2 regions of the Dorea sp. genome follow, and region 1 is predicted to be linked to the other one. Evidence: riboswitches for the same ligand, from Rfam matches in the RefSeq annotation. Region 1 holds a riboswitch; the other holds the start of a gene.
What was found. Region 1 has a riboswitch for glycine ahead of ACWJAF_RS11455 (serine hydroxymethyltransferase). Riboswitches for the same ligand answer to the same signal wherever they lie in the genome.
Positions count from the first base shown of each region.

Region 2: another riboswitch for glycine. It lies ahead of ACWJAF_RS05655 (alanine/glycine:cation symporter family protein); the one in region 1 lies ahead of ACWJAF_RS11455 (serine hydroxymethyltransferase).

Region 1 is NZ_CDRRQK010000026.1:21,759-29,073, forward strand. Features, by position in the region: gene prdC (proline reductase-associated electron transfer protein PrdC) at 1-473, shown strand, start outside; gene prdA (D-proline reductase (dithiol) proprotein PrdA) at 488-2,275, shown strand; gene ACWJAF_RS11440 (CBO2463/CBO2479 domain-containing protein) at 2,275-2,715, shown strand; gene prdB (D-proline reductase (dithiol) protein PrdB) at 2,728-3,453, shown strand; gene ACWJAF_RS11450 (glycine/sarcosine/betaine reductase component B subunit) at 3,593-4,846, shown strand; glycine riboswitch at 5,179-5,252, shown strand; gene ACWJAF_RS11455 (serine hydroxymethyltransferase) at 5,355-6,602, shown strand; gene gcvT (glycine cleavage system aminomethyltransferase GcvT) at 6,615-7,315, shown strand, end outside.
Region 2 is NZ_CDRRQK010000008.1:90,662-97,976, reverse strand. Features, by position in the region: gene ACWJAF_RS05680 (hypothetical protein) at 1-172, shown strand, start outside; gene ACWJAF_RS05675 (hypothetical protein) at 986-1,582, shown strand; gene ACWJAF_RS05670 (LytR/AlgR family response regulator transcription factor) at 1,832-2,557, shown strand; gene ACWJAF_RS05665 (dihydroorotase) at 2,704-3,969, opposite strand; gene ACWJAF_RS05660 (DUF3877 family protein) at 4,142-4,675, shown strand; glycine riboswitch at 4,931-5,024, shown strand; gene ACWJAF_RS05655 (alanine/glycine:cation symporter family protein) at 5,029-6,486, shown strand; gene ACWJAF_RS05650 (diacylglycerol kinase family protein) at 6,764-7,141, shown strand; gene ACWJAF_RS05645 (phasin family protein) at 7,162-7,315, shown strand, end outside.

The sequences.
Region 1 (7,315 bases):
GAAAAGAATACGGCGAGATCATTATGGGAGGTCCGTTTACAGGAAAGAGAACTTCGCTGGATGCCCCGGTTGTCAAGACAACAGGAGGAATCATAGCAGCAGAAGAATTTCTTCCAGGACCAAAGAAAATCGGACTTCTTGTCTGTGCCTGCGGCGCAAATAAAGAACGACTGGAAGAACAGGCAAAGAGCATGGGTTCTGAAGTTGTAGGGGTTGAATATTGTAAGCAGGCAAAAGAAGTCAAAAACAGTCGTAAATGCGAGAATCCGGGACGATGTCCAGGTCAGGTGCAGAAAGTCATGCAGCTGAAGAAGGACGGAGCCCAGGCAGTTCTAATCAGTAACTGTACGGATTGCAGCAATACAGTAATGTCATGCGCTCCACAGCTGAAATTACCGGTTTATCATTGTACAGACGGTGCATTAAGAGCGGTAAATCATAAGCTGATAAGAAAATTTAAAAAGGACGAATAAAAGGAGGAATCAAAATGTCTATTACACAGGAAACATTGCAGAAACATTTAAAAGATCCAGCAATCTTCTGCTGTAGAAGAGAGAAAGGACTTGTGATCAGCGCAGCAGATCTGGAAGATCCGGGACTGTTCGATGATATGCAGGATGCAGGTCTTTTAACACTGAGTCCGGACGGACTTCGTATCGAACAGGTAATTGGCTGCACATTACTTCAGGATGTAGAAGCACTTACACCGATTACAAAAGATGTGCTCGATAAGGTAAATGAAGTAGAAGAAGAGAAGACAGAGGAGCCTGTTGCAAAAGAAGAGGCAGTAGCACCAGCTCCTGCAGTACAGCCAGTTACAGGAGGTAATGGAATGATTCATATTGAAATCGGAAAAGCAGAAAAATTTGATGGATTGAAACTCGATGTACCTGTATTTGCAGGCGGAGCACCGGCTCCTGCAGCACCAGCTCCTGCACCGGCAGAAGAAAAGACAGGCGAGAAGACAGTAATCAGAAGCCTTGTAAAGAAACATATCAAGATCACAGATGTAAAACTCGGAACAGAAACATCGATCAAAGATGGCGTGATTACAATTAATAAAGATATCGTAAAAGATGCAGTAAAAGAAGACATACTTTGTAAGAGTCTGGAACTGGAAGTTATCCATCCGGACGAGAGACACATTTACACAGAGACGATCATGGATGTGTGCCCGATCGCTACAAAAGTAGAAGGTGAACTTGGAGAAGGTATCACAAAAGTAGCAGACGGTGTTGTATTCATGCTGACAGGTGTGGATGAAGACGGTGTTCAGGTACATGAATTCGGATCTTCAGAAGGATACCTTGATGAGAAGATGTATTTCGGACATCCTGGATGCGCTGATGAGAATGATATCATCATCCGCTGCCACGCTGTTATCCAGAGATTATCAGGAATGACAAGACCTGGCCCGTTCGCAGCACACAAATGCCAGGACTACATCGTACAGGCAGTTCGTAATGAACTGAAGAAATACGATGGTGAAGTTGTTCGTGAAGAACTTTGCGAAGATGTAAGAAGAGTTGGTAATCCAAGAGTTGCCCTCGTAAAAGAAATCATGGGACAGGGAGCTATGCATGACAATGTACTTTGTCCGGAAGAGCCTTGCGGAATCAAAGGCGGACAGAAGAATGTAGACTGTGGAAACGTACCAATTCTGTTAACACCGAACCAGGTAAGAGACGGATCTATCCATGCACTGACATGTATCGGACCTGCAACAAAAGAAATGACACGTCATTATATCAGAGAACCTCTGGTAGAAGGACTTGCAGCAGATGATGAACTGGATCTGATTGGTGTTATCTGTGTAGGCTCTCCTCAGGTTAATGATGAAAAACTCTGGGTATCAGAAAGACTTGGATCATTAATGGAAAGTATGAATCTTGACGGTGTGATCATCACAACAGAAGGATTTGGAAATAACCACATTGACTTTATCCAGCATATCGGACAGGCAGGTAAGAGAGGCATTCCTGTAGTAGGAGTTTCCTTCTGTGCATATCAGGGACAGCTCGTTGTTGGTAATGAGTATGCAGATGCCATGGTTGAAGAGAACATGGATAAGGGTGGATTCGAAAATGATATCGCCGGTACATCATGCGTAACACCGGAAGTAGCAGCACGTGCAATCCAGATGCTCAAGAATAAGATGGCAGGTGTTCCGATCAAACCAGCTGAGAAGAAATGGAATAATGACGTTATCAATGCAAATAACAAATTATTAGGTCTTCCAGAGACAAAACTTGTAGAAAGCGGAACAATGCACTAATGGATTATATTATCAACCCTGTAAAAATGGGCGGTCTTGTAAAAAAAGTATCGGATGGAATGGTAAAGATTCATCTACATGGAAGATTAGGCGTAATTACAGTTCCCGAGAGCATTATCATCGGCGATACCCCGATTGAGCCGGGACATGATCTTGAGTTTTATTTCAGCTATATCCAGATTGTAGAAGATCCATACGATTACGATGATTCTGATATGACAACAGATCACGAGCCGCAGCCTTGCCTTTTGGGTGGCAAGATAATTGAAGTTAATGATACAGCGATCAGTGTGGCCATTATGAACGAAAAAGGAACAATCAATGTTCCGAGAAGATGGGCATTTACACCGGTCGAGATGCAGGTAGGACAGGATGTAGAATTCTATTTTAGCTGTATGAAGATAATAGGAAAAAAGGATATTCCGATAGAATCAATCTAAGGAGGTAAGACAATGAAATTAACAGTAAAAGAAGGTATGCAGTCAGAAATCTTCGTACCGGTTACACCAAAGCCGGTATTTACAGAATTAAAGAAACCATTAAGCGAGTGTAAAGTTGCATTTATTACAGCAGGTGGTATCCATAAGAAAGACCAGACTCCATTTAATACATCCGGAGACTTCTCTTATCGTACGATTCCATTTGATACACCATCTGATCAGCTGATGGTTACACACGGTGGATTCGATAACTCTGATATCAACAAAGACGTAAATGCGATGTTCCCAATCGACCGTCTGCATGAACTGGTAGCAGAAGGATTCATCGGATCTCTGCCGGCTGAGACATATACATTCATGGGCGGCGGTGGAAACGTTGAGAAATTCAGAGGCGAAACAGGTCCTGAAATCGCACGCAAATTAAAAGAACAGGGTGTTGACATCGTTCTGTGTACAGGTGGATGCGGAACCTGCCACCGTTCAGCTACAATCGTTACAAGATGCTGTGAAGAAGCAGGAATGAGCTGCTGCGTGATCGCTGCACTTCCTCCGATCGCAAGACAGCAGGGTGCACCTAGAATTACAGCACCTCATGTACCGATCGGATCAAATGCAGGTGAACCAAACAATGTTCCGATGCAGATCGCAATCTTAAAAGAGTCTCTGGAATGGGTTCGTGATTGCCCGAGCTTCAACCAGACAAAGATTCTGCCATACGAATATCGTCATAACGTATAATTGAAATGTAAACAGAGAGTGCAACAGGAGTAGTTGAAAATGACTTCTGTTGCATCTTGGATAAAAAGAAATGAAGAGGCTGTCAGGAAACGATAGCCTCTTTGCCGCTATACAAAAATGTATGAAGGGAGGCACTTTTATGGGATTAGGACCAAGTATCAAGATGACAACATTACACCACTACAGATGTCCGGTAACAGCAGAACTTACGAAAGCAGAAGATCTGGAATATACGGGAATCATCGTAGACGGGGTATCGGAAGTATGTGATGACAAGATCTATACAGCAAAAAGAGTCGGTGATCTGGCACAGATCATGCGGGCGGACGGAGCAATTGTTGCAATTGACGGATGGGGCAATCATCACGTGGATTTTGTAAATGTGATCGAACAGCTCGGAATCCGTGGAATCCCAAGTGTAGGCCTTAGCTATATCGGGCAGCAGGGAAGACTGGTGTGTACGAATAATTATGTAGACTGTGTAGTAGACTTTAATAAAAATACATCCGGTTATGAGTCGTGTGTGGTAGGAGATAATAATCTGACGGAATATGATGCTATGAAAGCAGTGGCACTGCTTAAGAATAAACTCAGAAAAGCCGGAAAATATGTGCCGGGAGATGAGAACGCAGGAGCAGAGACGAGAACGCTCAGACGACTTACAAGGAAAACATTCCAGATCAGGGAAGTAAAATTTGGCGATGCTACAAAGATTGAACAGGGTGTTCTGACAATCCGTAAAGGGATGGAACAGTCCCTGATCATGCAGGAGTCCAGAATTAAGGACATGAAGGTTGAAATCCTGAAACCGGGAGAATGCGATATGTTCGTCAATTCGAATCTGGATTATTCTCCGATTGCATGTAAAGTACGGGGAGAACTTGGAGAAGGTGTAACGCATCTGTTATCCGGTGTAACGGTCATGATCACCGGAGTGGAAGATAAAAGCGGTTTCCAGCCGTCTAATATTGGCTCATCGGAGGGAATCTTTCATGACCAGGTCGTGCTCGACCGTGCGGGAACACCGGCATCTTCGGATTATATTCTGCACATTGATGTTCTCTTTGAAGAAGGCGAAGGCAGAACAGCAGAAGGTATTATGGCAGCACACCGGGCGGCCGACCGGATCGTACAGGATATCCGGAAGGTACTGAAAGACCTTCAGAACATGCCATATACAAGAGAGGAATTCACGGATGTGGCAAAGCCTGGAAGATGCAAGATCATACAGGTGAAGATCGTATCCGGTCTTGGAAATATGTATGACACGGCAATGTTCCCATATGAACCTGGCGGATTCTTAGGAAGCCACAATATGATGGATTCCAAGAATGTGCCATATGTGATCACACCGAATCAGGGAAGAGACGGGGCGATACATTCCCTGCTCTAAGCGTAAGCGGTGATGGAGTTGTTGGTATGACATATAGATGAGTTTATTTATAAAGCATGAGAAATATTAGGTATTCATAAGATTGTATTGCTGTGCAAAGTACATAAAGTGTGATAAATAATTAACTTATGGATTTACTGTTGACTTAAAGAACACAACCTGTTATGCTAATTGCATAGTTGATAGATGAATTTGTGAGATGCCTATGTACAAAGTGCATAAATGGAATAAACCATATCATTCAGGCAAGATGTGAAGAATGAAGCAAAGATATTATGCGGCATAGGAGCCGAAGGGGCATGCAGAAACTCTCAGGTAAAAGGAACGAATTCGGACGACGCTCTGGAGAACAATTAGAATTGTACCGAAGAAGTAATCTTTCAGGTAAAAGGACAGAGGCAGACAAAAAACACTTTTGAGAAAAAAGTATTTTTTGCCTGCTTTTTTGATGCCTAAAATGGGGAATGGGCATGAAAAGCAGGCAGATTCCGAAGGAGGTAAAACAAAAATGAACAGAATCGAAGATGTAACAAACTACATCACAGAATGTGACAAAGAAGTTGGGGAAGCACTTTCATTAGAGCTTGGCAGACAGAGAAGAAATCTGGAGCTGATCGCATCCGAAAATATCGTAAGTCCGGCAGTTATGCTGGCAATGGGAACTGTACCAACCAATAAATATGCGGAAGGTTATCCGGGAAAGAGATATTACGGCGGATGTGAAGATGTAGACATTCTGGAGAATCTGGCAATCGAAAGAGCAAAAGAACTGTTCGGATGTGAACATGCATGTGTACAGCCGCATTCAGGAGCCAATGCCAATACTGCAGTGTATCAGGCACTTCTGGAGCCAGGTGACACGGTTATGGGATTGAATCTTGCACACGGCGGACATCTGACACATGGTTCACCGGTGAATTTATCCGGAATCTTATATCATTTCGTACCATACAATGTGAACGACGACGGATATCTGGATTATGATGAGATCCGTAAGACCGCACAGGAATGCAAACCAAAGATGATCGTTGCAGGCGCATCCGCATATCCGAGAGAGATCCGGTTTGATATCTTTGAAGATATCGCAAAGGAGGTCGGAGCATATCTGTTTGTAGATATGGCACACATCGCAGGACTTGTGGCAGCGGGACTGCACCAGAGTCCGGTTCCATATGCAGATGTTGTAACCACAACTACACATAAGACACTCAGAGGTCCGAGAGGCGGAATGATCATGTGTAAAGAGAAATACGCAAAAGCGATCAACAAAGCCATTTTCCCAGGAACACAGGGAGGACCGCTGATGCATATTATCGCCGCAAAGGCCATCTGTTTCGGAGAAGCTTTAAAACCGGAATTCAAAGAATATCAGCAGCAGGTGATCAAAAATGCGAAAGCACTTGCACAGGCAATGATCGACGAAGGATTCAATCTGGTAAGTGGCGGAACAGACAATCATCTGATGTTAGTGGATCTGCAGAATATGAATATCACAGGAAAAGAACTGCAGAACAGACTGGATGAAGTCTATATCACAGTTAATAAAAATGCAGTGCCGAACGATCCGGCAAGCCCGTTTGTGACAAGCGGAATCCGTATCGGAACACCGGCAGTGACAACGAGAGGCCTGAAAGAAGAAGATATGAAGACCATCGCAAAACTGATCAAGATGACGGTTACAGATTTTGATACAAAAGCAGATGAGATCCGTGAAGCAGTAAATGAAATCTGTGGCAAGTATCCACTTTACAACTAGGAGGTGTTAGCAATGGAATTAAAGACTCCACTTTATGATGCACATGTTAAAGCCGGTGGAAAGATTGTAGAATTTGGGGGATATCTTCTTCCGGTACAGTATGGAACAGGTGTGATCAAAGAACATATGGCAGTACGTACACAGGCAGGACTTTTCGATGTCTCACATATGGGAGAAGTATTATGTGAAGGGAAAGATGCACTGGCGAATCTGAACCAGATCCTGACGAATGATTTTACCAATATGGTAGACGGACAGGCAAGATACAGTCCGATGTGTAATGAACACGGTGGGACAGTAGATGACCTGATCGTATATAAGAAATCTGATGAACACTACTTTGTCGTTGTAAACGCAGCAAATAAAGACAAAGATTATCAGTGGATGTTACGCCATCAGTTTGGCGAAGTAACATTTAAAGATGTATCATCCGAGTATGCACAGCTTGCACTGCAGGGACCGAAAGCAATGGAGATCCTTAAGAAGCTGACCGCAGAAGAGAATATTCCGGAGAAATATTATCACGCAGTATTTGATGCTGAAGTTGCCGGAATCCCATGTATCGTTTCCAAGACAGGATACACAGGTGAAGATGGTGTAGAACTGTATCTGGCAAGTGAGAAAGCAGAAGAGATGTGGGATGCATTGTTAGAGGCAGGAAAGGAAGAAGGACTCGTTCCTTGCGGACTGGGTGCAAGAGACACACTCCGTAT
Region 2 (7,315 bases), on a different contig from region 1:
AGGCATACAAAAGCTCGGAGATCTTGCAGGAGACGATCTGAAACAAGTAATCCAGAACGTAAAAGATGCCAAAAAAGCAGACGAAGCATACCAGAGCTTCGGAGGCATCAAAGAAGGTCAGAAGGGTGAAGTGAAATTTATTATCGAGACGAAAGAGGTTAAGAAAAAATAAGTACAAAACTATATAACGGATTGGAATAAAAAAGAAATAATGGGATCAGGAGTTTGATCCCATTATTTCTTTTTTTGTAAAGATTTTTACGTGGTTATTACAGAAGAACAGTTACGAAAGGACTGATAAACTACTGGTGTAAAAGAAGGAGAATTATAAAAAGTTACATGAACAATGTGGAATTATTACATTGAACGTAAAAAGAAGAATTCAGGCGTTATACTTCAAATAACAAAGGAAATTTTATGGAACGAGGAGAGATGGCATGAAAAGGAAAATGGACAAAAATTGGCAGGATTTTTGTAATTGGGTAATGTATTTACCGTTACTGGGAACATTTGGAAGCTGTTGCAATTTAGTGTTTCAGAATGAAAAACAATGGTCGTTTTATTTGCTTATATATAGTTTGATGCCGTTTTTGTGTTTTAGTCTGATATATATATGCTGCTATTGGTTTGTGAAAAGGAAGTTTGGTTATTTGATTCCATATTGTAATGGAAATATAAGGAAAATTGTGTTTGGGTTAATCGTTCTTTTTATATTAATGAATGTAATGATGAAGAAAAACTTATGGAATTGATTTTTGGAGATTCGTTGAGGACAATTTTGATGAAAAATGTAAAACTAAAAATAATGGTGATACTGGTATGCATCTGTTTACTTTCAACCCAGATAGCAACTATTATTTCGAATTACATGGATATAACAACTGATGAATATATGATAAGCAGAATTGATAATTATTCATGGAGCATTCGGGTTGCATGTCTCATATTATCTATATATTTGTTTGGAAGAAAGGAGAAATGATTTATGAGAAAAAGGTTAATTTTATTCTTAACAAGTGTTGTGATTTTTGCAGGAAACACTTTAAGTGTTCAGGCAGAAACAAAGCAAGAGATACTGCCAGATAGTGAAATTGTTGAAGAATTTGATGTTTTTAATACAGATAGTGTTGGAGAAGCAGAAGAAATAGTAGGGATTCAACCAAGAAGTGCTATTAGATATAAGGTGACAAAATTAGGCCGTAAAAGTGAAGTGGGAGCATATACAGGACAATCCGTTTCAGGAGAACCGGGGGTAACTATTTCTTTGAGTCAAATGAAAGCAACAACTTTTTCGGCAAGTTCAAATGTAGCGTGGAATGTAAGAGGAAAAGCTCAGGCTGCATTGGGATTCGGGTTTAGTTCAAGTTATACAATAGGACACTCAGGATCACGAAAAGTTCCTAAGACATACAATGGCAGAAAAGTTAAAAGAGCTGAATTGAAAGCTTATAGATTATATGACAAATATACTTTTAAAGTAACATGGACAAGTATACATGTAAAGAATCCACAACATTATGGTACATATTGGGCAAAAAAACCAAGTGGATATCATTATAAAATGGTATATTATTATAAATAGAAAAAATGTGTATAAACATATCAGGTTGATACAGATTAATATATTGGACGTGTGAAAAGAAATATTAATGATGGTAAAGTTGAATGGTTATAGTTAAGTACGGTTTGCAGAGTTCTACTGTTTAAAAAAGTAGATGATATATACTAAAAATTACAATTACACCAGTATTTTTTACAAATAGGTTATATGTAATCTTTCTTTGTGTTAAGGTATAAAAAACTTTTAAATACAAACGAAGGAGTGGATAAGATGCTGGATATTGCAATCTGTGACGGGAAGCTGGCAATGACGGATGGATTAGAGACGACATTAGAAAAGATAGCACAGAAGAAAATTATCCCGATGAACATAGAAGTATTCTTAAGTGGCAAAGAACTTATCACATATGTAGAAAGTGGGACATATTTTGATATCATTTTCCTGGATACGGAGATGATACAGGAAGATGGTATTACGGTAGCTGAGAAAATCAGAGAAAAAGATAAAAATGTACTGATCATATATGTGACAAGTCATATAACATACATACAGCAAGTATTTCCGGCACCCCCTTTTCAATTTCTTATAAAACCGGTAGATGATAAGCTGATGGAACAATGCCTGTTACAGGCATATAAAGAACTGGGAGATAGGGATAGCTATTTCAGATACACTTACGAACGGATACATTATAAGATCTTTATGAAGGATATTCTTTACTTTGAAAGCAGGAAGAGAAAGATATATATTGTTACGAAAAAGAAAGAATACGAATTTTATGGGAAATTAAAAGATGTAGAGATGCTAATGCGATCTGGAAAGATGATGTTTCTTAGAATACATCAGTCATTTCTGGTAAATTACAGACATGTGGAAGTGATGGCATATGATTATGTGGTTATGGATAACGGAAAGAGACTTAGCATTAGTCAGGAGCGGCGTAAACAGATTAGTAAACAGTATGGTGTAATGGAGGAAATATTTCACATTGAATAACAGTACAGATATTATATGTGATACTGCTAAAGAGAAACATGAATGAAGCATATGAGTATGAATATATAGATAAAAGGCATTTTTCTAAAAAAGAAGAGAAATGCCTTTTATGTATAAAATGAAGTTGCCGGCAGCATTAATACGACTTAATTCGCATCAGAATATACAACTTTGCCACCACAAATCGTATACTTCACCTTACCGGTAAGCTCTTTTCCGGTAAATGGAGAATTTGAAGATTTGGAAGCATATTCAGTAGGAACCCATGTTTCATCCGGGTTAAATACTACAAAATCCGCAGCAGCACCTTCCTGGATGGTTCCGTAAGGAAGATGGTAAAGCTTTGCCGGATTGATGGTCATCTTTTCCAGAAGCTGTAGCATTGTCAGGTGTCCAGGTTTTACAAGGTTTGTGATACCAAGTGCAAGGGAAGTCTCAAGACCGATGATACCGCTTGGTGCTTCTGTGATTGGTCTGGATTTTTCTTCGGCGCTGTGTGGCGCATGGTCGGTAGCGATGAGGTCAATCGTTCCGTCTGCAAGTCCGGCGATGATCTGCTGGCGGTCTTTTTCTGTACGAAGCGGTGGATTCATCTTGGCGAGTGTTCCGTGTTCCAGAACAGCGTCTTCTGTTAAGGAGAAGTGATGCGGGGTAGCTTCTGCATGAAGATTAGCACCCAGCTTCTTATATGTGCGGACCAGCTCAACCGATACACCGGAGCTGATATGCTGGATCACAACATCTGCGCCGGAACGAAGTGCCAGGAGACAGTCTCTTGCAACCAGTGATTCTTCCGCAATCGAAGGCGAACCATAGATACCAAGTTCATCGGACACTTTTCCATGATTGATACCGTTATTGCGGATGAATGCAGGATCTTCTTCATGAAGACTGATCGGTACATTCAGTGCTTTGGCTGCTTCCATTGCTTTGTAGCAGAATTCAGCGTTCAGAAGGGGAATACCATCGTCAGTGAATCCGCAGGCACCGGCCTCTTTTAAAGCATTCATATCCACCTCTTCCTGTCCTTTTAAAGAATGTGAGATGGCGGCAGCCTGATAGATACGGATAGCTTCTTTGGATGCGCGTTCCAGATTATCTTTTAAGGTGTCGACATTGTCTACGGTTGGTGAAGTATTTGCCATACAGATGACAGTTGTAAATCCGCCTTTTGCAGATGCTTTTGCACCGGTATGGATGTCTTCTTTGTAAGTGAATCCGGGATCACGGAAATGTATGTGGGTGTCGATCAGTCCCGGTGCGACAACCAGTCCTTTTGCTTCTATGATTTCTTCGGAATCGTCTGTGATGTCAGGTGCAATCCGGGTGATTTTTCCATCTTTTACCAGTATATCCATATGCTCAGACAGACCAGATGCCGGGTCCATTACAAGTCCATGTTTGATGATCATGATAAAAATTCCTCCTTAAATGTATGGTATTAAAATACAGTAAATGTTATAAATGTAGTATAATGTATGAGAAATATGCTTGTCAATTAAGAGCCAATATAGTTTGCAGGCAGAAATTTCAAATATAAGAAAAAGACAGAACTTAAAAATAGAAGGAGTAATATATAGTAGTATGGGATTTGAACGTTTAGAAAAGAATTTAATCGATATTATAAAAGAAGAACAGGCAAAACTTGGATTCAGGAAAGAAGAAATCCGTCTGTATTATCCGCTGATTTCGTTGAATCATTTTTTTGAAGCGGATGATAATGTAGAAGAGATGCAGAAGCGTCTGGAACATTTTCCGGATGAAGTAAAAGAAAAACTGGGGGATATCCGTGTAACACATAAGAAAGATAGATTTTGTCTGCATATTCCGGAGCAGGGAAGTGTCTATGTGCGTGAAAATACAGCAGAGAATGAATTCATTAAGAAACTTGTAGAGCTTCTTATGAATCATGGAATTAAAAAAGAAGATATCCTTAAGATGTTCCAGAAAGAATCAGATGGAATCAGAGTCGGAGATATGGATAACGGAGAGTTTGACTTCTGGGTAAGATTCCCGGAAGAATCAGAAGATGAGTATTATTACTGCTTTAAAGATGAAGGGTGTCATATGATTTACCACAGATTCCTGCCGGCAGACTATGCAGATTTCGGATTTTAAATTTGGGGATATAGAAATACAGTTTTTATTTATAATCACAGGTTATAAATAAAAACTGTATTTTTAATTATCAAAACTCTTGTCAGGATAAATGTTTCGTGCTAAGCTTTACTGTATCGTGCTAAAGCAAAGACGTAATAAAGCTTTTGCATGAATACGTTATCATAAAAACTCAGGAGAGTCTTTTCATAACTGCTGGAAATATTCGAAAAAGAGAGGCAGCAGAAGGCGAAGGAGAGTGCGGGAATGATTTTTTGACACGCTCGAAAGCCGTATGAAATGAAAAGCGCCGAAGGTGTAAGCAGGTAATCAAATCTGCAAATCTCTCAGGCAAAAGGATGGAGGAATGAATTATGGGAATTTTTGGACGTATTGACACTTTTATCACCTGGTTTGACGGAGTCGTATGGGGACTTCCGCTGATCATCTTAATTCTGGTTACAGGTATGTATCTGACTGTACGCTTGGGCCTTCTTCAAGTAAGGCATCTTGGAAAAGCGTTAAAATTCATGGTGAAAAATGAAGAGGATGGACATGGAGAAGTTACCAGTTTTGGAGCTCTTTGTACTGCATTATCGGCAACTATCGGTACCGGTAACATTGTAGGTGTGGCGACTGCAATTTCTGCAGGTGGTCCTGGAGCATTGTTCTGGATGATCATGGCGGCCTTTTTTGGAATGGCAACCAAATATGCAGAAGGTCTTCTGGCTGTAAAATACCGTACAATTGATGAAGACGGGCATGTGCTTGGCGGACCATTCTACTATATTGAAAATGGAATGGGTGTAAAGTTTAGATGGCTGGCAAAGATATTTGCATTCTTTGGTGCCGGAGTAGGATTATTCGGAATTGGTACATTTACACAGGTAAATGGTATTTCATCAGCAGTCCGTAACTTTTTTGATCCGGATATGGCACATACAGTGGCTTTGTTTGGCAATGAGTATTCATGGGCGACAGTAATTTCCTGTCTGGTACTTACTGCTTGTGTAGGTCTGGTCGTATTAGGAGGAATCAAACGAATTGCGAAAGTATCTGAGATTGTAGTTCCATTTATGGCAGTATTGTACGTAGCTCTTTCGCTTATTATTATGCTGACACATCTTACAGCAATCCCTGGAGCAATTGTCACAATCGTAAAATCAGCATTTACAGGAAGCGCACTGGCAGGTGGAGCGATGGGTACAATGGTAGTTGCAATGCAAAAAGGTATTGCAAGAGGAATCTTCTCCAATGAATCCGGACTTGGAAGTGCTCCAATCGCAGCGGCAGCAGCTCAGACAAAAGAACCTGCAAGACAGGGACTGGTGTCAATGACTGGAACATTTATTGATACAATCGTAATCTGTACGATGACAGGACTTTCTATCGTAATTACAGGAACATGGAATACAGGACTGGAAGGTGTGGCAATTACGACAGCAGCATTCCAGAAGGGACTTCCGTTCCCACCGGTTGTAGCGTCATTCGCATTGATGCTTTGTCTGGTATTCTTTGCATTTACAACCATTCTCGGATGGGATTATTACGGAGAACGCTGCCTGGAATATCTGTTTAACAAGAATATGAAAGCAGTAAAAGCATACCGCTGGTTATATATTCTGTGTGTATTTATCGGACCATATATGACTGTTGCAGCAGTTTGGAATATTGCAGATATCTTTAATGCACTGATGGCATTCCCGAACTTGGTTGCACTGCTTGCTCTTAGCAAAGTAGTTGTAAAAGAGACAAAAGATTTTACAGCAAGACTGAATGTGGAAGAGAAGAATAAGCGGGTCGTGGAAGGAATTAAGGCAGAGAACGCTTAACGGGGAGCCATGGGAACGTGAAAAAGTGGATTTTTCAGTGTCCCGGCTGGCTTGAAGTAAAATGATAGTGAAGCATCTACTAACAGTTTTTTTGAAGATATAAGAAGATATAAGATAGGATAAAAGAGGATCAAAGAATGGATAAAAAATCTTTGATCTTCTTTTTGTTTGCTTTTTTATTTGTAAAATTTTGAAAATAAAACAAAAAATACACAATGTTTGTGTAAATTTAAATGAAATGTGCTAAAATGTAAGAAAACAAAGGACAGGTACAAAGATGAAGAAACAAAAGAAAGATCCATTGTATAAAAGCTTCGGCTATGCATTTGCCGGGATATTTGCAGTGGTATCAAAAGAACGGAATATGAAGATTCATTGTGCGGCAATGGTGTGTGTGGTGATTGCAGGATTTGTATTTCATATTACACCGGTGGAATGGTGTATCTGCCTGACATTGTTTGGGCTTGTCATGGCGCTTGAAATTGTGAACACAGCAGTAGAAGCAGTGGTAGATCTGGTCACAGAAGAAAGAAAGCCACTCGCAAAGCTTGCAAAAGATGCGGCAGCAGGAGCAGTGCTGATTGCAGCAATTATGGCGGCAATTGCAGGAATGATCATATTTCTTCCAAAACTTTTGGAAAACCTGCCTTTATAGACATCGAAAGGAGAATGGCTATGGAAAAATTAGGAAACGGATTAAAGAAAGTATTATTTGCAGGAATCGGAGCAGTAGCAGTAACAGGAGAAAAATCTAAAGAACTCCTGGATGAGATGGTGAAAAAAGGAGAACTGACCGTTGAGCAGGGAAAGGCTCTCAATGAAGAATTAA